Regions from separate parts of the Amycolatopsis sp. NPDC051903 genome, predicted to be linked through region 1. Evidence: riboswitches for the same ligand, from Rfam matches in the RefSeq annotation. Region 1 holds a riboswitch; each other region holds the start of a gene.
The links. A riboswitch is a leader RNA that binds a small molecule or an ion and turns the genes downstream of it on or off. The one in region 1 is predicted to bind S-adenosylmethionine.
Positions count from the first base shown of each region.

Region 2: linked by a shared signal. The riboswitch ahead of ACIA77_RS37530 (aminotransferase class V-fold PLP-dependent enzyme) and the one ahead of ACIA77_RS15870 (methionine ABC transporter ATP-binding protein) in region 1 are both predicted to bind S-adenosylmethionine.
Region 3: linked by a shared signal. The riboswitch ahead of thrC (threonine synthase) and the one ahead of ACIA77_RS15870 (methionine ABC transporter ATP-binding protein) in region 1 are both predicted to bind S-adenosylmethionine.

Region 1 covers NZ_JBITBT010000005.1:398,876-406,144, forward strand. The annotation lists gene ACIA77_RS15855 (transglycosylase family protein) at 1-6, shown strand, start outside; gene rsmA (16S rRNA (adenine(1518)-N(6)/adenine(1519)-N(6))-dimethyltransferase RsmA) at 45-887, shown strand; gene ACIA77_RS15865 (TetR/AcrR family transcriptional regulator) at 878-1,462, opposite strand; SAM riboswitch class I at 1,834-1,941, shown strand; gene ACIA77_RS15870 (methionine ABC transporter ATP-binding protein) at 2,138-3,142, shown strand; gene ACIA77_RS15875 (4-(cytidine 5'-diphospho)-2-C-methyl-D-erythritol kinase) at 3,316-4,284, shown strand; gene ACIA77_RS15880 (ATP-binding cassette domain-containing protein) at 4,322-6,094, shown strand; gene ACIA77_RS15885 (fatty acyl-AMP ligase) at 6,164-7,269, shown strand, end outside.
Region 2 covers NZ_JBITBT010000027.1:89,448-96,716, reverse strand. The annotation lists gene ACIA77_RS37540 (RluA family pseudouridine synthase) at 1-361, opposite strand, end outside; gene lspA (signal peptidase II) at 358-1,026, opposite strand; gene ACIA77_RS37530 (aminotransferase class V-fold PLP-dependent enzyme) at 1,119-2,462, opposite strand; SAM riboswitch class IV at 2,503-2,617, opposite strand; gene ACIA77_RS37525 (phosphoenolpyruvate hydrolase family protein) at 2,697-3,518, opposite strand; gene ACIA77_RS37520 (Tm-1-like ATP-binding domain-containing protein) at 3,520-4,731, opposite strand; gene ACIA77_RS37515 (PLP-dependent aminotransferase family protein) at 4,816-6,195, shown strand; gene ACIA77_RS37510 (potassium/proton antiporter) at 6,206-7,269, opposite strand, start outside.
Region 3 covers NZ_JBITBT010000012.1:97,919-105,187, reverse strand. The annotation lists gene ACIA77_RS25065 (ComEC/Rec2 family competence protein) at 1-621, shown strand, start outside; gene thrC (threonine synthase) at 654-1,919, opposite strand; SAM riboswitch class I at 1,933-2,066, opposite strand; gene holA (DNA polymerase III subunit delta) at 2,209-3,180, shown strand; gene rpsT (30S ribosomal protein S20) at 3,723-3,983, opposite strand; gene ACIA77_RS25045 (DMT family transporter) at 4,343-5,206, shown strand; gene ACIA77_RS25040 (VOC family protein) at 5,229-5,603, shown strand; gene ACIA77_RS25035 (class I SAM-dependent methyltransferase) at 5,615-6,211, opposite strand; gene lepA (translation elongation factor 4) at 6,328-7,269, shown strand, end outside.

The sequences.
Region 1 (7,269 bases):
GCCTGAGTCCCTCCCCCTCCGCGGCAGCTCGGTAGGCTTCTCCGGTGGTTGAACTGCTGGGGCCTGCCGAGATCCGCGGGCTGGCCGAAGAGCTCGACGTCCGGCCGACGAAGAAGCTCGGCCAGAACTTCGTGCACGACCCCAACACGGTTCGCCGCATCGTCGAGCTGGCCGGGGTGCGGCCCGGGGACGTCGTCCTCGAGGTCGGCCCGGGCCTTGGCTCTCTGACGCTGGGCTTGCTGGACGCGGGCGCGTCGGTCGTCGCGGTCGAGATCGACCCCGTCCTCGCGACCCGCCTGCCCCGGACCGCCGCCGAACGCGCGCCGGAAGCCGCTGATCGACTGACGGTCGTCGGCGCCGACGCACTGCGGATCACCGCGGCCGATTTGCCCGCTTCGCCGGTGTCGCTCGTGGCGAACCTGCCCTACAACGTCGCGGTCCCCGTGGTGCTGCACCTGCTCGCCGAACTGCCGTCGCTCGCGCGGGGGCTGGTGATGGTGCAGACCGAGGTCGCCGACCGCATGGCCGCGGGCCCCGGCAGCCGCATCTACGGTGTCCCGAGCGTCAAACTCGCTTGGTACGGCCCGGCGCGCAAGGTCGGCGCCGTGCCGCGGTCGGTGTTCTGGCCGGTGCCGAACGTCGACTCGGCACTGGTGGCCTTCGAACGGGGGCCGGCCGTGTCGGAGGACATCGACCGGCAACGCCTTTTCGCCGTCGTCGACGCGGCGTTTTCGCAGCGCCGCAAAACGCTGCGGGCCGCGCTGGCCGGCTGGGCGGGCTCCGCCGACCGCGCCGGCGAACTCCTCGCGGCGGCCGGGATCGACCCGAAGACCCGCGGTGAGCAGCTGGCCGTCCAGGACTTCGCGAGGATCGCCGCTCAAGCCTGAAACAGGCGGTCGAGGTGGTAGTCCAGGGTGACCAGGACCTCGTCCAGCGTGAAGCGGCCGTGGAGGACGTCGAGGCCGAGCCCCGTGACGCCGGCGACCAGCAGGTTCGCCTCGAGCCGCGGCTGCGCGCCCGGCGGGAGCACGGCGCGGCGCAACAGGCTGGTGAGCAGGTCTTCGATCGGCGTCTCGTCGTGGATGAAGGCCTGCGCCAGCCGCGGGTCGCTGTGGGTGCGGCTGAAGTACGCGCGGTGGACGCGCAGGGACAGTTCGCGGTCGGCGTCCAGCGGCAGCAGTTCGGTGAGCAAGGTCCGCACCACTCCGCGCACGCTCTGGTCCAGCTGCGCCGCGATGCGGGCCTGGGCCCGGCGCTCGCCGCGTTCGTGGAGGTACTGCAGCGCGAGCACGAGCAGGTTGTGCTTCGTTTCGAAGTAGTACTGCACGAGCCGCAGCGACACCCCCGCCTCGGCCGCGACCTCGCGCATGCTCACCGCCTCGAGCCCGCGGTCCGCGGCGATGCGCCAGACCGCCGACGCGATCTCGCGCCGGCGCTGTTCGTGGTCGGTCCGGCGCGGCATGGTGGTACGAGTGTATCCGATACGCGTGTATCACAACGGTGTGACGGACGCGCGCCGGCGCCCCGCCAGCAGGACGGCTGTCCGGTTGGGGAGACGAGGTGTCTCGTGACGACGAACTACTTCACCAAGCCGCCGGTCGGCGCCGTCTGGACCGCCATTTCGAGCCATTCGAGCAAAACTGTTCTGTGCCAACGAAAGCCAAGCGTCCACAGTGGATGTGATCGCCGGTGCTCTCGCTCGGAAGCAATTCGGGGACGGAGCGATCCGCGCCCACGATGTGGCGGCGCGTGTCCCGGTGTCCGGGCACCACCACTCGTGTGATCTGCACCAACGCGCTTGCGTTCACCCAATGGGATCGGCTTTACTCGGAATGTCCATCCCGAGCGACTGAGAGACCTGGCTCGACGAAGTCGCAGCAACCACCCTCCGACAGGGCAGGTGCTACAGCCAGGACCGATGGAGGCTGTTACCGATGAAGAGGGTTGCCCGCCCGCTCCTGTTGACCAAGCGGCGCGTTGTCGACGAAGGCCGCCGCACGGTATGTGCGTGTCGACGCTCCACGGCCAACGTCTGATCTTCTTCCGCACTTTTGCGCACCGTCCGAAAAGGACGGTTAATCGGTGACGTCCGGCGCGCCCGGGAACGGTGCTGCGCCCACTGCCAGGAGCATTCTTCGTGATCACTGTCGAAAACGTGTCCAAATCCTTCGCCTCCAACGGAAATCCGGTTCCCGCGCTGCGTGACGTGAGCGTCGACGTGCAGGCCGGTTCCCTCTTCGGCGTGGTCGGCCCGGCCGGCTCCGGCAAGTCGACCCTCGCCCGCTGCATCGCGTTGCAGGAGCGCCCCGACCGCGGTGTCGTGCGGCTCGACGGCCTCAACACCGCCGCGCTCGACGGCCGCCGGCTGCGTGAAGTCCGCCGCCAGCTGGGTGTCGTCGGCACCAAGCCGGAGCTGCTCGCCGAGCGCACCGTCGCCGGCAACATCGCGACGCCGCTGGAGCAGCTGGGCGTCGACGGCCCGCAGCGCAAGAGCCGCGTCGGCTCCCTGCTCGACCTCGTCGGCCTCACCGCGCGCGCCGCGCAGAAGCCGGGTGACCTGACGGCCGGCCAGCTGCGGCGCGTCGCCGTCGCCAAGGCGCTCGCCGCCGGCCCGGCCGTGCTGCTCGCCGACGACCCGACCTCGGGCATCGCCCCCGAAGAGGCCGGCGCCGTGCTCGCCGTGCTCGACCGGGCGCGCGCCGAGCTGGGCACCACGGTCCTCGTCACCACCCCCGACGCCAGCGTGGTCCGCCGCGTCTGCGACGACGTCGCGGTGCTCGACCACGGCTCCGTCGTCGAGCGCGGGCACGTGCTGGACCTCATCGCCGAACCCGGCAGCTGGACCGGCGAGGCCGTGCTGCCGGCGATCGAGACGTCGCGCGCGCAGGCAGCGAAGTACGACCGCTCCGCCGACGTGATCCTGATCGGCTTCGCGTCCGTCGGTGCTCTCCTGCCCGAGGCGGCCGGCCGCTTCGACGTCGAGGTCGCCACCATCGGCGGCGGGATCACCCGCATCGGCGACACGCCGATCGCGCGCTTCCGCATCGGCCTGCGCGGCGAGCGTGCCGACGCCGCCCTGTCCTGGATCGCCGACCGCGGCGCGCACGTGGCCCAGCCGGTGCGCGCGGCCGTCGCCGCCTGACGCAGTCGCCGCGAGGGCCCCTCGGACACGTGCCGAGGGGCCCCTCTTCGTCGGCCCCGGACCCGCGTCCGGCACTTCGGGGCCTCGTGTCCGATTCCTTGGGACAGCTGTCCTGAAAACGACTGTTTTCTCCTGGTGGGGAGCCCGCTCCCCAGGCCACGTAGGCTGGACGGGTGCTCGCCGTCGTACCACCACCAGTCACCGTCCGGGTCCCGGCCAAGGTCAACCTGCACCTGGCCATCGGTGACCTGCGCGAGGACGGTTACCACGACTTGGTCACCGTCTTCCAGGCGCTTTCGCTCACGGACGAGGTGACCGTCGCCGCGACCGAAGAACCGGGGCTCGAGGTGTACGGCGAGGGGGAGGGCTCGGTGCCCACCGACGCCACCAACCTCGCGTGGCGCGCGGCCCAGGAGCTCTCGTCCTACGCCGGCCGCCAGGAAGGCACCGACCCGAAGGTGCGGATCGTGCTGCGCAAGGGCATCCCGGTCGCCGGCGGCATGGCGGGCGGCAGCGCCGACGCGGCCGCGACGCTCGTGGGCCTGGCCTCGCTGTGGAAGCTCGACGTGACGCGCGACGAGCTGGCGGCCATCGCCGGCAAGCTCGGCAGCGACGTCCCCTTCGCCCTCTACGGCGGCACCGCGCTCGGCACCGGCCGCGGCGAGCAGCTCGTGCCCGTGCTGTCGCGGCACACGTTCCACTGGGTGCTCGCGTTCGACACCGAAGGCTTGTCGACGCCGAAGGTGTTCGGTGAGCTCGACCGGCTGCGCGCCGACGGCAACCCGCCGCGCATCGGCTCCCACACCCCCGTGGTCGAAGCCCTCGCGTCGGGTGACCCGCGCCAGCTCGCGCTGCTGCTGGGCAACGACCTGCAGGCGGCGGCCGTTTCGCTGCGGCCGGGCCTGCGCCGCACGTTGCGCGCGGGCGTGAACGCCGGCGCGCTCGCCGGCTGCGTGTCGGGCTCCGGGCCGACGTGCGCGTTCCTCTGCGCCGACGCGCAGACGGCGGTCGAGGTGGCCGCGGAGCTGTCAGGTGCCGGCGTGTGCCGCACGGTGCGCGTCGCCCACGGCCCCGTGCCGGGCGCTCGCGTGGTCGGCGGCGACGACGCCCCGCGCAACGCGCCCCCGCGCGTGCACGCGTGAGTATCGAGTCCACTGTGGAAAGGATCGGCTGAAGCGGATGGCCAACTTGGTCAACCTGGAGTCGGTGAGCAAGTCGTACGGCGTGAAACCGTTGCTGGACGGTGTTTCGCTCGGTGTCGCGGCCGGCCAGCGCATCGGCGTCGTCGGTCTCAACGGCGGCGGCAAGACCACGCTCCTGGAAGTGCTGTCCGGCTTGGCCGAGCCGGATTCCGGCCGCGTGAGCCACGTGCGGGACCTGCGCATGGCGGTCGTCACGCAGCGGACGGAGCTGCCGCCGGGCAGCACGGTCGGCGACGTCGTGCTGGCCCGCTACGGCGCCGAGCACGAGTGGGCCGCCGACGCGCGCGTCCGGTCTATTGTGGACGGTCTCGGCATCACCGTCATCGGCTTGGACACCCCGACCACGAACCTGTCCGGTGGTGAACGCCGGCGCGTCGCGCTGGCCGCGGCGCTCACCGGCGAGCTCGACCTCGTGGTGCTCGACGAGCCCACCAACCACCTCGACATCGAGGGGGTGCGCTGGCTCGCCGACCACCTGCTCGCGCGCCGCATCGCGGTCGTGGTCGTGACCCACGACCGGTGGTTCCTCGACACGGTCGCGAGCCTCACGTGGGAGGTCGCGAACGGCCGCGTCGAACAGTACGAAGGTGGTTACGCCGACTGGATCTTCGCGCGCGCCGAGCGCGCGCGGCTGGCCGCGACGGCCGAGGAGAAGCGGCAGAACCTGGCGCGCAAGGAGCTGGCGTGGCTGCGCCGTGGCCCGCAGGCGCGTTCGTCGAAGCCGCGCTACCGCGTCGAAGCGGCCGAGGCGCTGATCGCGGACGTGCCGCCGCCGCGCGACACCGTGGAGCTGATGGCGTTCGCCAAGCGCCGCCTCGGCAAGACGGTGGTGGAGCTGGAGGACGTTTCGCTGCACGTCGGTTCGCGATCCCTGCTCGACCACGTGACGTGGCGCGTCGGGCCGGGTGACCGGATCGGTCTCGTCGGCGTCAACGGCTCCGGCAAGACCTCACTGCTCAAACTGCTGGGCGGCGACGTCGAACCCGAGACGGGGCGGCGCATCGAGGGCAAGACCGTCGCGCTCGCGCACCTGCGCCAAGAGCTCGACGACCTGCCCGCGGACTTGCGCGTGCTGCAGGCGATCGAGCAGGTGGCCGGGCGCGTGGTGTTCGGCAAGCAGGAGATGACGGCGTCGCAGCTCGGCGAAAAGCTCGGCTTCCCGGCCGAACGCCAGTGGACCCCCGTCGGCGACCTCTCCGGCGGCGAGCGGCGCCGGCTGCAGTTGTGCCGGCTGCTCATGGCCGAGCCCAACGTGCTGCTGCTCGACGAGCCCACCAACGACCTGGACATCGACACCCTGCAACAGCTCGAAGACCTCCTCGACGGCTGGCCCGGCACGATGGTCGTGGTCTCCCACGACCGCTACCTCGTCGAACGCGTCTGCGACGCCACGTACGCCCTCTTCGGCGACGGCCGCGTCACGCACCTGCCCGGCGGCATCGACGAGTACCTGAGCCGCCGCCAGACGCTGCGCTCCGTGGTCCCGCGCCGCGACGCCGCTGTCGCTCCGGAGAAGGCCGAGGCCAAGCGCAGCGCCGCGGAGATCCGTGCGGCGCAGAAGGAACTCGGCCGGCTGGAGCGCAAGCTCGACCAGCTGGCCACCCGCGAGGAGAAGCTCCACGCGGCGCTGCTGGAAGCCGCCACCGATCCGGATCGGCTCATCGCACTGAACACCGAGCTGAAAGCCCTGCACGCGGAGAAGGACGACGTGGAGGCCCGGTGGCTGGAGACATCCGAACTGCTCGACTGACCGGGGCCGATCGACGCTGTTCACGCCACCGCGGGCGCGCGTTGACAACCAGACAGTAATCTGACGCCCATGAGTCGGTTCGTGGACACGCTCGTCGCAACGGCGACGGGGCGGGGTCAGCAGCGCGGCATGGTCACGGGGGAGCCCAAGGAGCCGGTGCGCCGGACGTGGGCGGAGGTCCACGGCCAGGCCAGGAGGATCGCGGGCGGGTTGGTCGCGGGCGGGCTGGAGCCCGGCAGCGCGGTGGCCGTGCTGGCCGCGGCGCCGGTGCTCATCGCGCCGACCGTGCAGGCCGTGTGGCTCGCGGGCGGCAGCGTGACCATGCTGCACCAGCCGACGGCGCGCACGGACCTCGGCGAGTGGGCCGAGGACACCGTGAAGGTGCTCGAGATGATCGACGCCGGGCTGGTGCTGCTGGGCGAGCCGTTCGACCAGCTCGCGCCCGTGCTCGCGGAGAAGGGCATCAACCACCGGCTGATCACGGAGCTGGCCGAGTCGGAGCCGCTCGCGGACGTCGTGCCGACCGGTGAGGACGACACCGCGCTGCTGCAGCTCACCAGCGGTTCGACGGCCGAGCCGAAGGCCGTGCGGATCACCTACGGCAACCTCTACACCAACGTCAAGGCGATGGTCGACCGCGCGGAGTTCGACTTCGACGTCGACGTGATGGTCTCGTGGCTGCCGACGTTCCACGACATGGGCATGGTCGGCTTCCTGACGGTGCCGATGACGTTCGGCGTGGAGCTGGTCAAGATCACGCCGGTCGAGTTCCTCACCGGTCCGCTGATCTGGCCCGAGCTGATCTCCAAGTACAACGGCACGACCACGGCCGCGCCGAACTTCGCGTACGCGATCGTCGGGCGGCGCATGGCGCGCGTCGAGGACGACAACGCCTACGACCTGTCGAAGCTGCGCATCGCGCTGAACGGCGCGGAGCCGATCGACGAGACGGCGGTGCAGACCTTCGTCGACGCGGGCGCCCGCTTCAAGATGCCGGCGGAGTGCGTGTTCCCGGCCTACGGCATGGCGGAGGCGACGCTCGCCGTGTCGTTCGCGCCGCTGTTCACGGGCCTGACGCTGGACGTGGTGGAGGCCGACGCGCTGGAGGCCGACGACCGCGCCGTCCCGGTGCCCGGGGGTGACCCGCGGCGCGGCACGGACGAGGTGCGCTCGTT
Region 2 (7,269 bases), on a different contig from region 1:
GGCCCGCCGCCGCGAGCCCGCCGACGACCGTCGGGCCGGTCCAGCCCGGGCTCGGGTGCACGGCGACGCCCACCGGCTTCGAGATCACGACGATGTCGTCGTCGTCGTGGAGGATCTTCATGCCCTCCACCGGCTCGGCCACGACCTGCACCGGCGCCGCCGGATCGGGCAGCGTCACCTCGAGCAGGCCGCCGGCGGCCAGGCGGTCGGACTTGCCCGCGGGCCTGCCGTCGAGCAGCACGTCACCGGACTCGGCGAGCTCCGCCACCGCGGTGCGCGAGAGGCCCAGCAGCTTGGCCAGCCCGGCGTCCACGCGCATGCCGTCGAGCCCGTCCGGGACGGGCAGCATCCGGGCGCTCACGCAGCTTCCCCGGCCTTCTTCTTGCTCCGGGTCGTGGTGCCGTCGTAGTCCTTGCCCAGCAGGGAGAGCAGGACGATGAGCGCACCGCCGACGCAGATCGCGGAGTCGGCGATGTTGAAGATCGCGAAGCCCTCGCCGTTGGGCGCGAAGGCGGAGATGAAGTCGATGACGTGGCCGCGCAGCGGGCCGGGCGCGCGGAAGATGCGGTCGGTGAGGTTGCCGAGCGCGCCCGCGAGCACGAGGCCCAGGCCGATCGCCCAGCCGACGGACCGCAGACGGCGTGCGAGCCACACGATGGCGACCACCACGGCCGCCGCGATCAGCGCGAGCACCCACGTCATGCCGGTCGCCATGGAGAACGCGGCGCCGGGGTTGCGGATCACTTGCAGGTAGATGAGCCCGCCGAGGATACGCACCGGCTCCTTGCCCTCGAGGTTGGCCGCCACGAGGTTCTTCGACACGAGGTCGATCACCCAGATCACGACCGCGACCGCGAACACGAGCCCGACCCGGCGCTTCGGCAGCAGCGGCGCCGGCTCGCCCACCTGGTCGAGCGGGGTTTCGGCCGGGGTCGCGGCACCGCCGCCCGCCGGTTCGGGTGCTTCGGCGGGCCGGGCGGCGGCCTCGGACAGGCCGGGTTCGGACGAGGAGGGCTCGGTGCTCACGGCTCCATTGTCCACGCCCGCGTGACCGGCACTCCCCCCGACGCCCGTTCACGCACTTCACGGGCGCCGCGAGCCGTCCGACCAGTGCGGACTCAGGCGCAGAAGGGCGGCAGCTCACGCGGGTCGCCGACCGGCGCCCACCGGCCGTCGACCTTGGCGTACTCCCAGCGCGGGCCGCGCGCGACGAGCTGGCGCAGCGCGAGCACGAGCCGGTCGACGTGCTCCTCGGTGCTGCCGAGGCCGAGGCTCACGCGCACCGCCTGCTGCCCCTCGCGGCCGGTCGTGCCGATGAGGCGCTTGGTCGCGACGTGGGCGCAGAACGCGCCGTCGCGCACGCCGATGCCGTACTCGGCCGAGAGCACCGCGGCGAGCCAGCCCGGCTCGAACCCGTCGACGACGAAGCTCACTGTGCCCACGCGATCCACCGGCGCGTCGAACAGGCGCAGCTCGGCGCAGCCGGGAATGCCGGCGAGGCCCTTGAGCAGCCGCTCCAGCAGCGCCGCCTCGTGCTCGCCGACCGCGGCCCAGTTCGCCGCCAGCTGCTCGCACGCGACGCCGAGCGCGTACACACCAACGGTGTTGGGCGAACCGGCCTCGTGCCGCTCCGCGCCGGTGTTCCACACGACGGCGTCTTCGGTCACGAGCTTCGTCGCACCGCCGCCGGCGAGGTACGGCTCGGCCGCGCGCAGCCAGTCGCCGCGGCCGATCAGCGCGCCGGCGCCGAAGGGCGCGTACAGCTTGTGGCCCGAGAGCGCGACGTAGTCCACGTCCAGCTCCCGCAGGGAAATCCGGCGGTGCGGCGCGAGCTGCGCCGCGTCGAGCGCCACGCGCGCGCCGTGCTTGCGGGCCACGGCGGCGATCTCGGCCACCGGCAGCAGCTCACCGGTCACGTTGGACGCTCCGGCCACGACCACGAGGCGCGGGCCCTCCGGGGACGCCGCGAGCGCTTCGTCCACAACGGACACCGCGGCCAGGCGCGTGCGCGGCAGGCTCACGCGGCGCACGTTCGGGCCGCGCCACGGCAGGAGCGCGGCGTGGTGCTCGGTGTCGAAGACGACGACGGAAGTCTTGCGCGGCAACGAACGCGCCAGCAGGTTGAAGGAATCCGTGGTGTTGCGGGTGAACACGACGGTGTCGGTGCCGCGAGCGTCGACGAACCGGCGCAGGATGTCGCGCGTGCGCTCGTAAAGCCGCGTCGAGACCTGCGAAGCGAAGCCCGCGCCGCGGTGCACGCTGGCGTACCACGGCAGGAATTCGTCGACGGCCGTGCGGACCGCGTCGAGACACGGCGCGCTCGCCGCGTGGTCGAGGTTGGCGTACCCGATCTCGTCCCCGGTCACCAGCGGCACCCGCACCGTGACACCGGCGACGGCGGGGATCCCTTGCGCACCAAGGGTTTCGGTGGTTTCAGCGGTGCGATCGAGGGCGAGAGTCATGACGGTGCCTCCTCGGCGTTCCGGGGGACCCCCGGCGAGGGGCCCGCGCTTGCCCGTCGCGCTCCGCGACCGGCCTGGTCCTCACCCGGGGCACCCCACCGCGGTAGGAGGGTTGCCGGCCAGCAAGCCGGGGCTGAACGCTGGCACTCATGACCTGACTCAGAAGGTAACCGAACGAAGCCGCGGGACGCCAGAGGTGTCCCGTGAGCTGAGACGGCGCTCACACGGAGACGATCACCGCCGCAGCGCGCGGAACGCCTCCGTCTGCTCGCGGATCGCGCGCTCCGTCGGGAGCCGCTCGATCGAGGAAGCGCCGAAGAAACCGACCACTCCTTCGGTGTGGTCGAGCACGTACTGGGCGTCGGCGGGTTCGGCGATCGGGCCGCCGTGGCACAGCACGAGCACGTCGGGATTCACCCGCTTGGCGGCGTCGTGCATCTCCTGCACCCGCGCGGCGGCTTCGTCGAGCGTCACGGCGGTGCGCGCGCCGATCGTGCCGCTCGTGGTGAGCCCGAGGTGCGGCACGAGCACGTCGGCGCCCGCGCGGGTCATGTCCTCGGCCTGCCCCGGGTCGAAGACGTAGGGCGCGGTCAGCAGGTCGCGTTCGCGGGCGAGCGCGACGAGGTCGACCTCCAGGCCGTAGCCCATGCCGGTTTCCTCGAGGTTCTGCCGGAAGACGCCGTCGATCAGGCCCACCGTCGGGAAGTTCTGCACGCCGGCGAACCCCAGGCGCTTCAGCTCGTCGAGGAACGGGCCCATGAGCCGGAACGGATCGGTGCCGTTGACGCCGGCCAGCACCGGCGTGTCCCGCACGACGGGGAGCACCTCGCGCGCCATGTCGACCACGATGCCGTTGGCGTCGCCGTAGGCCAGCAGCCCGGCGAGCGAACCGCGCCCGGCCATGCGGTAGCGGCCGGAGTTGTAGATGATCAGCAGGTCGATCCCACCGGCCTCGGCCGCCTTGGCGGACAGGCCGGTGCCCGCGCCGCCGCCGATCACCGGCCGTCCCCCGGTCACCGCGGCGGTGAGCCGGGCCAGCGCCTCCGTGCGGTCCACGTCAGGACTTCCTCTCGCCGATGAGCCGGTGCAGCTCGCGCGCCGCGGCCGCGCCGAACCCGGGGTCGTTGATGGCTTCTTCGCGCCGCTGCACGGAAACCGCGGACCCGGCGAGCTCTCCGGTCAGGGTGGTGAACAGCGCCTCGTCGGCGGCCGGGTCGTGGAACGGCCCGCCGGGAACGTCCACTGCGGACACCCCGCCGAGCGGCAGGAGCACCGACACGGGTCCTCGTGCGGTCCGGAGTTTGCGCCCGAGCAGCGTGCCCAGCTCCGCGGTTTCCTCGGGCGTCGTGCGCATGAGCGTGACAGTCGGATTGTGCACCAGCAGGTTCCGCTCGGCGAACCGCTCCGGCACGGTGGCGGCCGGCCCGAAGTTGACCATGTCGAGCGCGCCCACGCTGACCACCTGCGGCACTCCCACGCGGCCCGCTGCCTCCAGTCGGTGCGGGCCCGCGGACAGGACGCCGCCGACGAGCTCGTCGGCCAGCTCCGTGGTGGTCAGGTCGAGCACGCCGGCGACCAGGCCGTCGGTCACGAGCTTCTCCATGGCCCGCCCGCCGGAGCCGGTCGCGTGGAACACGAGCACCTCGTAGTCCAGCCTGGCCAGCTCGGCCCGGGCTTCGTCGGCCGCCGGCGTGGTGACGCCGAACATCGTCACCGCGACCACCGGCCGCTCCGGCGCCGGAACGCCTTCGTCGCGCCGGCGCGCCATGGCGGCGATCGCGGCCGCCGCGTTGCCGAGCACGGTCTCCGACACGGCGTTCAGACCCGCGATGTCGACCACGGAGTACATCAGCGTCACGTCGGTTTCGCCGACGTACGGGCGCACGTCGCCGGACGCCATGGTCGACACGAGCAGCTTCGGCACGCCCACCGGCAGCTCCCGCATCACCGCCGCGGCGATCGACGAACCGCCGGACCCGCCGACCGCGAGCACCCCGTCGACCCGTCCCTCGTCGAACAGCCGCCGCACGACCACGGCCGCACCGCGCGCCATCGTCTCCACGGCCCGGCCCCGGTCACCGCGCAGCGAAGCCAGCTCCGCCCCGGCGGCGCGCGCGACCTCCTCGGCGGGCACGTCCGCGCCCTCGGAACCCGAGGACCCGGCGTCGACCAGCAGCGTGTGCACGCCGTCGACTTCGAGCCGCGTGCGGAGCCAGTCGTATTCGGCGCGTTTCGTGTCGAGGGTGCCGACGAGGCAGACCGTGGCCATGTCCGCCATGGTGGCCCGGCCGGGCCCGACGCCGATGGGCCACTTCCGCCGAAGTGGTCCAAACTGGCAGGTGAGGAGGTCCACGTGCACCGGGTCGCGGCGGCGGAACTGGCACGGCTGCTCGGCGCGTGGCGCGGCTGCGGCCCGACGCTGCCCGCCGCGCTCGCCACCACGCTGGCCGAGCTGGTCGACTCCGCCGTGCTGCCCGAAGCCGCGGTGCTGCCCGCGCAGCGGCAGCTCGCCCGGGCGCTCGGCGTGGCGCGCGGCACCGTGGCCACGGCGTACGAGCAGCTCGCCGCGGGCGGGCGGCTCACGGCCGCGGCCGGGTCGGGCTCGCGCGTGCGGCGCCGCCAGCCCGGTGGCCCGGGCGTGGCGGGCGGCCGGCTGGTGTCGTTCACCGGCGCCGAGCCCGCACCGGCCGACCTGTCCAGCGGCGCCCTCCCCGGCGCCGGCCTGACGGCGGACGCACTCGCCGCGCTCGGCCCCGCCGACCTCGAGCCCTACCTCGGCACCGATGGCTACTTCCCCGCCGGCGTCCCGCGGCTGCGCGCCACGATCGCGCGGCTGCTCACCGACGACGGCGTGCCCACCACCCCGGACCAGGTGCTCGTGACCGCGGGCGCCCAGCAGGCCGTGTGGCTCGTGGCCAACACGCTGGTCACGCCCGCCGACCTCGTCGTGGTCGAGGAACCCAGCTACCGGGGCGCGCTCGAGGCGTTCGCGGGCGCCGGCACCCGCCTGCGGGGCATCCGCTGGACGGCGGACGGAATCGACCGCGGTCACCTGCGAGCGGCGCTGCGCCACTCCCCCGCGCTGCTCTACTGCCAGCCTTCGGTGCACAACCCGACCGGCGAGCGGATGCCCGCGGCCGCCCGGGCCGAGCTGGGCCGGCTGGTGACCGCAGCCGGGCTGCGCACGGTCGAGGACCGCAGCAGCGCCGACCTGGTGTTCCGCGGCCCGGTCCCCGCGCCGGGGCTGGCCGCGCACGTGCCGCCGGAGCTGCTGGTGAGCATCGGCACCGCGTCGAAGCTGTTCTGGGGCGGGCTGCGCATCGGCTGGCTTCGCGCGGACGCGCAGACGATCACGCGGCTCACCGAAGCGCGCAAGGCGATCGACCTCGGCTGCTCGGTCGTCGACCAGCTGCTCGCGGCGGGGCTGCTGCGCAAGATCGCGGACGCCCGGGCAGCCCGGCGCGCGCTCCTCACCGACCGCCTGGAGTCCACTGTGGACGTGCTCGGCCGGCTGTTCCCGCGCTGGCGCTGGACGCGGCCGGCCGGGGGCACCGGGCTGTGGGCCGACACCGGCGAGGACGCCGTGCGGCTGGCGCAGCGCGCGCTCGCCGCGGGCGTGAAACTGGCGCCCGGACCCGCGTTCTCCGCCTACGACGGTTTCCGATCCCACCTGCGGCTGCCGTTGTGGCACGCGCCGGGCGAGCTCGAACCCGTCCTCGCGGCCCTGCGGTGACCCGGCTGCGTCACCGCCCCAGCTCACCGCGCCAGCGCGCGAGGCGCCCGGCCCGGTCGACGGCGCGGATCCGGCGTTCGGTCGCCTCGCGGACCCCGGCCGTGGTCACCACGAGCAGCTGGTCGTCCTCCTGCAGGCGGCTCGTTTTCTGCGGGGTGAACCCGGTGCCGCCGCGGACCACGAGGCTCACGGTCGCGCCGGCGGGCAGGCGGAGCTCGGACACGTAGACGCCGTGCAGCTTCGAACCCTTCTGGATGCGCACCTGCAGCAGCTCGGCGCCGAGCTCGTCCAGCGGCGCGGCGTCGACCTCGATCTCGTGCGCTTCGGAGGGCTTCGCGAGACCCAGCAGCCGCGCGAACGGGCCGAGCGTGGCCCCTTGCAGCAGCGTCAGCACGATGACCAGCACGAACACCGCGTCGACCAGCCGTTCCGCCCCCGGCACGCCTTGCGACAGCGGGATCAGCGCCAGCACGATCGGCACCGCGCCGCGCAACCCCGCCCACGACAGGAACGTCTGCTCCCGCCACGGCAGCCGGAAGGGCAGCAGGGAGAACAAGACCGACAACGGGCGCGCGAGCAGCAGCACCACCGCGGCCGCGACGAGCCCGGGGACGAGCGCCTCGAGGATCCGGCCCGGCGACGCGTAGAGACCGAGCAGCACGAAGAGCCCGATCTGCGCGAGCCAGCCGAGCCCCTCGGCGAACGAGAGCGTGTCGGAGCGGTGCGGCAGCCGCGAGTTGCCCAGCACCAGCCCGGCGACGTAGGTGGCCATCAGGCCGGACGCGTGCGCCAGCTGGCCACTGGAGTACGCGAGGATGCACACGGCCACCGTCGCGAGCGGGTACAGGCCCGTGGCCGGCAGCGCCGCCCGGCGCAACGCGATCGCGCCCAGCCACCCGAACAGCAAACCGAGCACGAGGCCGGCGGCGAGTTCGTAAGCGACCAACAGCGGCAGAGTCCAGTCCAATGTGGCGACCGACGCGAGCGCGACCACGGCGATGTACGCGGGCGCGTCGTTGAGCCCGGACTCCAGCTCCAGCGCACCGGCGAGCTTCGGGCGCACCACGACGGTGC
Region 3 (7,269 bases), on a different contig from region 1:
GCCGACCACATCGGCGGGCTGTCGTCGGTGTTCGAGGGCCGGGCCGTGGGAGCGATCGCCGTCGGGCCCGGGCGGGCGCCGGTGTGGGCGTGGCAACAGGTGTCGGCCGAGGCGCGGAAGCAGCACGTGCCGTTGCTGGAGCTGAGCGAAGGGCAGCGGCTCGACTGGCCCGGGCTCTCGCTCGACGTGCTCGGGCCGCGGTACGTCACCGCGCGCCCGGCCGCCGAGCAGGACGGTACCGCGATCAACAACAGTTCCGTGGTGGTGCGGGCGACCACGCCTGCCGGGAGGGTGCTGCTCACGGGAGACGTGGAGCTGGCCGCGCAGGCCGATCTGCTGGCCGAGGGGGTGGATCTGCACGCCGACGTGCTGAAAGTCCCGCACCACGGCTCGCGGTATTCGTTGCCCCAGTTCCTCGCGGCCGTGGGCGCGCGGGCGGCGATGATCAGCGTGGGTGCGGGCAACGACTACGGGCACCCGGCGAAGTCCACAGTGGACGTACTGGGGACGTTGGGGGTGCTCGTCACGCGGACCGATGTGGACGGTGACACAGCCGTGCTGCCGGGCGACGGCGGACCCGTGGTGGCCCGCCGGGGTGAGCCCCGTGGGCCGCCCCGGTAGCGGAGCGGCCCACGGGCCCGGGGGTCAGCGGCTCAGTAGCCCAGCGCCTTGCTGACGGCTTCGGCCGAAGGCGGCACCGTCGCCTTCGGGCCGATGCGCCCTTCGACGGCGTCGAGCGTCTTGAGGCCGTCGCCGGTGATGAGCAGGACCGTTTCGGCGTCGGGGTCGAGCTTGCCGGTCTCCACGAGCTTCTTCGCGGTCGCGACGGTGACGCCGCCGGCGGTCTCGGTGAAGATGCCCTCGGTGCGCGCGAGCAGCCGGATGCCCTCCACGACCTCTTCGTCGCTCACGTCTTCGATCGCGCCGCCGGTGCGGTTGACGACGTCGAGCACGTAGGGGCCGTCGGCGGGGTTGCCGATGGCGAGCGAGCGCGCGATGGTGTCGGGCTTCACGGGCTGGACCACGTCGTGGCCGGCGCGGAACGCGGCCGAGACGGGGGAGCAGCCGGTGGCCTGCGCGCCGAACACCTTGTAGGGGCTGGCCTCCACGAGACCGAGCTGGCCGAGCTCGCGGAAACCCTTGTCCACCTTGGTCAGCTGCGAGCCCGAGGCGATCGGGACCACGATCTGCTCCGGCAGGCGCCAGCCGAGCTGTTCGGCGACCTCGTAGCCGAGCGTCTTGGAGCCTTCGGAGTAGTACGGGCGGACGTTCACGTTCACGAACGCCCACTTCGGGTGCTCTCCGGCCAGCTCGGTGGCGAGGCGGTTGACGTCGTCGTAGTTGCCGTCGACGGCGACCAGGTCGCCGTCGTAGACCGCGGTGGTGAGGATCTTGGCGCGCTCGAGCGACTTGGGGATCAGCACGACCGACCGCCAGCCGGCGCGGGCCGCGGCGGCGGCCGTCGCGTTGGCCAGGTTGCCGGTCGACGGACAGGCGAGCACCTCGAAGCCGAACTCGCGGGCCGCGGCCAGCGCGACCGCGACCACGCGGTCCTTGAAGGAGTGCGTGGGGTTGCCGGTGTCGTCCTTGACCCACACGGTCTTGAGACCGAGGGCCTTGGCGAGCCGGTCGGCCTTGACCAGGCGGGTGCCGCCCGGCTCGGTGTTGGGGATCTGCTCGACGGTCGACGGCACGGGAAGGAGCTTCTTGTAGCGCCAGATGTTCTTGGGGCCGGACTCGATGTCCTCGCGGCGCACGCGGCCGAAGTCGTAGGCGACCTCGAGCGGCGAGAAGTCCTCGGCGGACACGAACTCCGGGGCGAGCGGCTGCCGGTGGCCCTCTTCCTTCGACACCAGTTCGACGGCAGGACCGAGGTCCAGGGTCTTCTTGGTGGAGGACGTTCCGAGGGTTGCGGTCATCGCGAGGTTCCTTTCCTCATCTGTCCCGCCGAGGCGGGCCGGAATTGGCACCGTGGTCGTCAGCTATCCCGCAAGTTCGGGAAGACAGGCTGTACGCCGGTTGCCGGGGCTTCTTCGGGCCGTTCCCTCTGCCCCTCTGGATGAGCGGTGTTCAGTTGTCGGCGCGCCGCGGTGCGTGGACCGTGCGCTGCCTCGGGTACACCGTACGACATGGCGATCACCTGATGCCACGGTGGCGGCGCACATCACCGCGGCAGGCGCGTCGGCGAACGGGTGAGAAGATGACGGGGTGACCACCGCACCCGCGCCGCTGCACCTCGTCCTCGGCGAGGAAGAACTGCTCATCGAGCGCGCTGTCCGCGCCACGCTGGACGCCGCGCGGGCCGGCGACCCGACGGCCGAGATGACCCGCAACCGGGTGTCCGAACTCACAGCGCCCCTGCTCGCCGAGCTGGTGAGTCCGTCGCTGTTCAGCGAGGGCCGGGTGATCGTGCTCGACTCGGCGCAGGACATCTCGCAGGATTTGGCCGACGCGGTGCTGGCGTACCTCGCGTCGCCCGCCGACGGGGTCGTGCTCGTCGTCGTGCACAGCGGCGGCGGCCGCAGCAAGGCGGCCAAGGCCCTGCCCGCGGCGCTGAAAAAGGCCGGCGCCGAGATCACGGAGTGCCCGAAGCTCACGAAGCCGGCCGAGCGCGAGTCGTTCGTGCGCAACGAGGTCCGCCGCGCCGGCGGCAAGATCGACCCCGCGGGTGTCCTGGCGCTGCTCGACTCCGTCGGCTCGGACCTGCGCGAGCTGTCCTCGGCGGCGACGCAGCTCGTCGCGGACACCGGGGGCGTGGTGGACGAGCAGGCGGTGCGGCGCTACCACACCGGCCGCGCCGACGTGACCGGCTTCGCGGTCGCCGAGAAGGCCGCCGCGGGCGACCGCGCGGCGGCCTTGGAGTCGCTGCGCTGGGCCATGCAGCTGGGCGTCCCGCACGTCCTCGTCGCCGACGCCCTCGCCGACGCGGTGCGCACGATCGCCCGCGTGTCGGCCGCCGGCCGTGGCAACCCGAACCAGATGGCCGGTGAGCTGGGCATGCCGCCGTGGAAGATCCGCAAGGCCCAGGGCCAGGCCCGCGGCTGGGGCCAGGACGGCCTCACCGCCGCGATGCAGGTGGTGGCCCGCCTGAACGCCGAGGTCAAGGGCGTCGCGGCCGACGCGGACTACGCACTGGAACGCGCGGTCGTCGAGGTCGTCACCGCCAAGGGCGAACGCTGACGGCCGCCTGAGGGGCCTGCCGGGAAGACCATCGCGAGGTCGCCACTACGTGCGATCGGCGGGCCTCGGAAGACCCGGGTACGCAACTCGGCTTGTTCGACGTGCGCCACCTCCCGGGTGACGCCGAGCTGACCGAGCGCCTCGCGGCGCCACCGCGAGGCGACCGGTGGCGGCCGCGAGGCCCGCAGCGGTTCGGCGAACTGGCCGACGCCGTGCGCACGCGCTATGGCAGCGCCGGGACTCGCCGCGGGGACCGAGGTGCTCGCGGCCGCAACGCCGCAAGGTGAGGCAAGGGGGTGCCGGTGTTCGGCCGGCGGCCTGGCTTGTCGGAGCATCCGCACGTGGCGGTCCGGCGGGCACGCTCGCACTGGCCCGAGCCGAGCGGCCACCGGATCGCCCGTAAGCGCCACCGTGCACCGCTGCCAGGGCGCCGGCCATGCCCGATCAGCGCCACACCGCCCCAAGGCTCGTGCGGCGGGCATACAAAAGGCCCGGCGACCAGCAGGTCACCGGGCCCTTCGACGCGTTGTCCGCGGGTCAGCTCAGAGCTGGTTCGCGCGCTTCGCGATCGCCGACTTCTTGTTGGCGGCCTGGTTGGCGTGGATGACGCCCTTGGTGACGGCCTTGTCGAGCTTGCGGCCGGCCTCGCGCTGCAGCTCGAGGGCCTTGTCCTTGTCACCGGCCTCGGCGGCTTCGCGGAACTTGCGGATCGCGGTCTTCACCGAGGACCGGATCGCCAGGTTGCGCTGCCGCGCCTTCTCGTTGGTGGTGATGCGCTTGATCTGCGACTTGATGTTGGCCATGGAGGCGTCCTGCTTTCTTCTCGGTGAAGGGCGTTGCCGCGTCTGGGTGGCGCCGGCCGGGGCCGGGTTTCCTCCTGGGCGGAATGCCGCACGGCAACGGTCCGAAATCGTAACAGGCCAGCTCCGGGGCCATTCGCGCGGCCCGGGAAGATCGCATCGGTTACGGTGGGGGAGGTAGTGCCTAGGGTTCCGTCGCCGGCCCGCGGTCCGCCACGAGTGCGGGCTCACCCACAACGAGGGCCGGCGGGCCTGGTCCGAGCGGCACCATCGGCGCGGCCCGACGCCCGCCGTTCATCTGACGGGACAAAAGCCTGGAGGACCCGGTACTTCCGCGTGCGCGGAAGGCCCGAAGGGGTCCCATGAACACCACCGCTTTGTCGTTCGTCCTCGTCGCCGCGGTCGTGCACGCGCTGTGGAACCTCGCGGCCAAACGCGTGACCTTCGGCGGGCCGCGGTTCGTGTGGCTGTACTACACCGTTTCGGCCGTCGTGCTGGCGCCGGTCGTCGTCGTGACGCTGCTGGTCGAGCCGCAACGTCCACAGTGGACCTGGCTGGTCGCCGCCGTGGTGACGGCGGTGCTGCACGTGGCCTACGGCACGGTCCTGCAGCGCGGGTACGCCGTCGGCGACCTGTCGATCGTCTACCCGCTCGCGCGCGGCACCGGGCCGCTGCTGTCGGTGCTCGCGGCGGTCCTCTTCCTGCACGAGCACCCCGGGGTGCTGGGGCTGCTCGGCGCGTTCCTGGTCGTCGCCGGGGTGCTCGTGATCAGCGTCGGCGGCAGCGGGGCCGACGCGAAGAAGCGCCAGGCCGGCGTGTTCTACGGCGTGCTCACCGGCGCGACGATCGCCGCGTACACGCTGTGGGACGCGCACTCCGTGACGACGCTCGCGGTTCCGCCGCTCGTGTACTTCGGCGCCGGCGCGCTGTGCCAGAGCGTGCTGCTGGCCCCCGCGGCGATGCGCGACCGCGCGGAGGTCGGCGAGCTGTGGCGCGTGCACCGCAAGGAGGTGCTGATCGTCGGCATCGCGTCGCCCGCGGCGTACCTGCTGGTGCTGTACGCGCTGCAGATGGCGCCGGTGAGCCTGGTCGCGCCGGCGCGGGAGCTGTCGATCGTGCTGGGCGGGCTCGCGGCGTGGTTCGTGCTGGGCGAGCGCAACGCGGCGCGGCGGCTGGCGGGCTCGCTGGTCGTGCTGGCGGGGATCGTCGCGATTGCACTGGCCTGAGCCACTCGGGTAGGCAGGACGCATGGACGTACTGAGCAGCCGGGTGCTGATCCACCCGCGCGACCTGGAGGCCTCGACCGCGTTCTACCGGGACACCCTCGGGCTGGCCATCCAGCGCGAGTTCCCCGGGGGCACGGTCTTCTTCGCGGGTGGCGGGTCGATCGAGCTCGTCGGCAGCAACGACGACGCGCCTTCGCCCGCCGTCGATCTCTGGCTGCAGGTCCGCGACCTGCCCGCGACGCTCGAAGAGCTGGCCGCGCGGGGCGTCACCCCCGTGCGCGGTGCGAAGCGCGAGCCCTGGGGGCTCGACGAGGCGTGGCTCGCCGACCCGGACGGCCTGCGCATCGTCCTGGTGGAGGTGCCGCCGGAGCACCCGCTGCGCCGCGACCAGCGCTGACGCCGGTCCGGCTAGGGCTTGCGGGCCCGCAGCTGCGCGGCCAGCGGCGCGAACCCCGGCGGCTGCCACGTCCACGTCTGCAGATCGGTGAAGCCCGCTTCGGTGGCTTCGGCGGCCAGTTCGTGCCGCGCCACGGGCAGCCACTTCTCGTGCGCGGACAGCAACAGCCGCCCGCCCGGGCGCAGCACGCGGAACAGCTCGGCGAAGCCCGCCGCCCGGTCGTCCCAGAGCTGGACGTTGTTGACGCTCAGCACCACGTCCACGCACTCGTCGGCCGAGCCCGTGGCCGACACCGGCGCGTCGCGCAGTTCGACGCGGTCACCGCAGCGCTCGCGGCACAGCTCGCGCATCTCGGCCGACGGCTCGACGCCGATGACCGAGCCGGCCAGCCGGCTCGCCGCGTCGAGGCCGACGCCCGGGCCGGGGCCGACGACCAGCACGGTTTCGTCGGGTTCCAGCCGCGCGAGGTCCACGAGGCGGTGTTCGGTGGCGGCGTTGCCGCGGGCCATCAGCCGGCCGCCCACCCGCCCCAGCAGGCCGCTGGGGTGCCCGAACGCCCGGTCGAGCGCGGTGTCGAAGGGCCCGCCGGGAGGGTGCGAAGTGCTCATCCTCCGAGGTCACCACGAGCCCGCCGCGCACGCATCGGGGATGACCCCCACTGGCACCCGGAGGTCCATGGGACCATAGAGGTGGCCATCCCCGACCGTTCCCGAGGACCACACGAGTGACAGCGCCCAAGACGTTCGCCGACACGACCTTCACGCCGCCGGAGTTGATCCGCAACTTCTGCATCATCGCCCACATCGACCACGGCAAGTCGACGCTGGCGGACCGCATGCTGCAGCTGACCGGCGTCGTCGAGGAGCGGGCGATGCGCGCTCAGTACCTCGACCGCATGGACATCGAGCGCGAGCGCGGGATCACCATCAAGGCGCAGAACGTGCGGCTGCCCTGGCAGGTCGACGGCCAGGATCACGTGCTCCACCTCATCGACACGCCCGGCCACGTCGACTTCACCTACGAGGTGTCGCGGGCACTGGAGGCGTGCGAGGGCGCGATCCTGCTGGTCGACGCCGCGCAGGGCATCGAGGCGCAGACGCTCGCGAACCTGTACCTGGCGCTCGAGAAAGACCTGCACATCATCCCGGTGCTCAACAAGATCGACCTGCCCTCGGCCGACCCGGACAAGTACGCGGCCGAGATCGCGCACATCATCGGCTGCGAGCCGTCCGACGTGCTGCGCGTGTCGGCCAAGACCGGCCTGGGCGTGGCGGAGCTGCTGGACGAGTGCGTGCGCCAGGTCCCGGCTCCGGTCGGCGACGCGGACGCGCCCGCCCGCGCGATGATCTTCGACTCGGTCTACGACACCTACCGCGGCGTGGTCACCTACATCCGCGTGGTGGACGGCAAGATCACCCCGCGCGAGAAGATCCGCATGATGTCCACCGGCGCCACGCACGAGCTGCTGGAGGTCGGCATCATCTCGCCCGAGCCGAAGCCCAGCAAGGGGCTCGGCGTCGGCGAGGTGGGCTACCTGATCACCGGTGTGAAGGACGTCCGCCAGTCGAAGGTCGGCGACACCGTCACGTCCGAGCGCCACGGCGCCACCGAACCGCTGGCCGGCTACCGCGAGCCGAAGCCGATGGTGTTCTCCGGGCTCTACCCG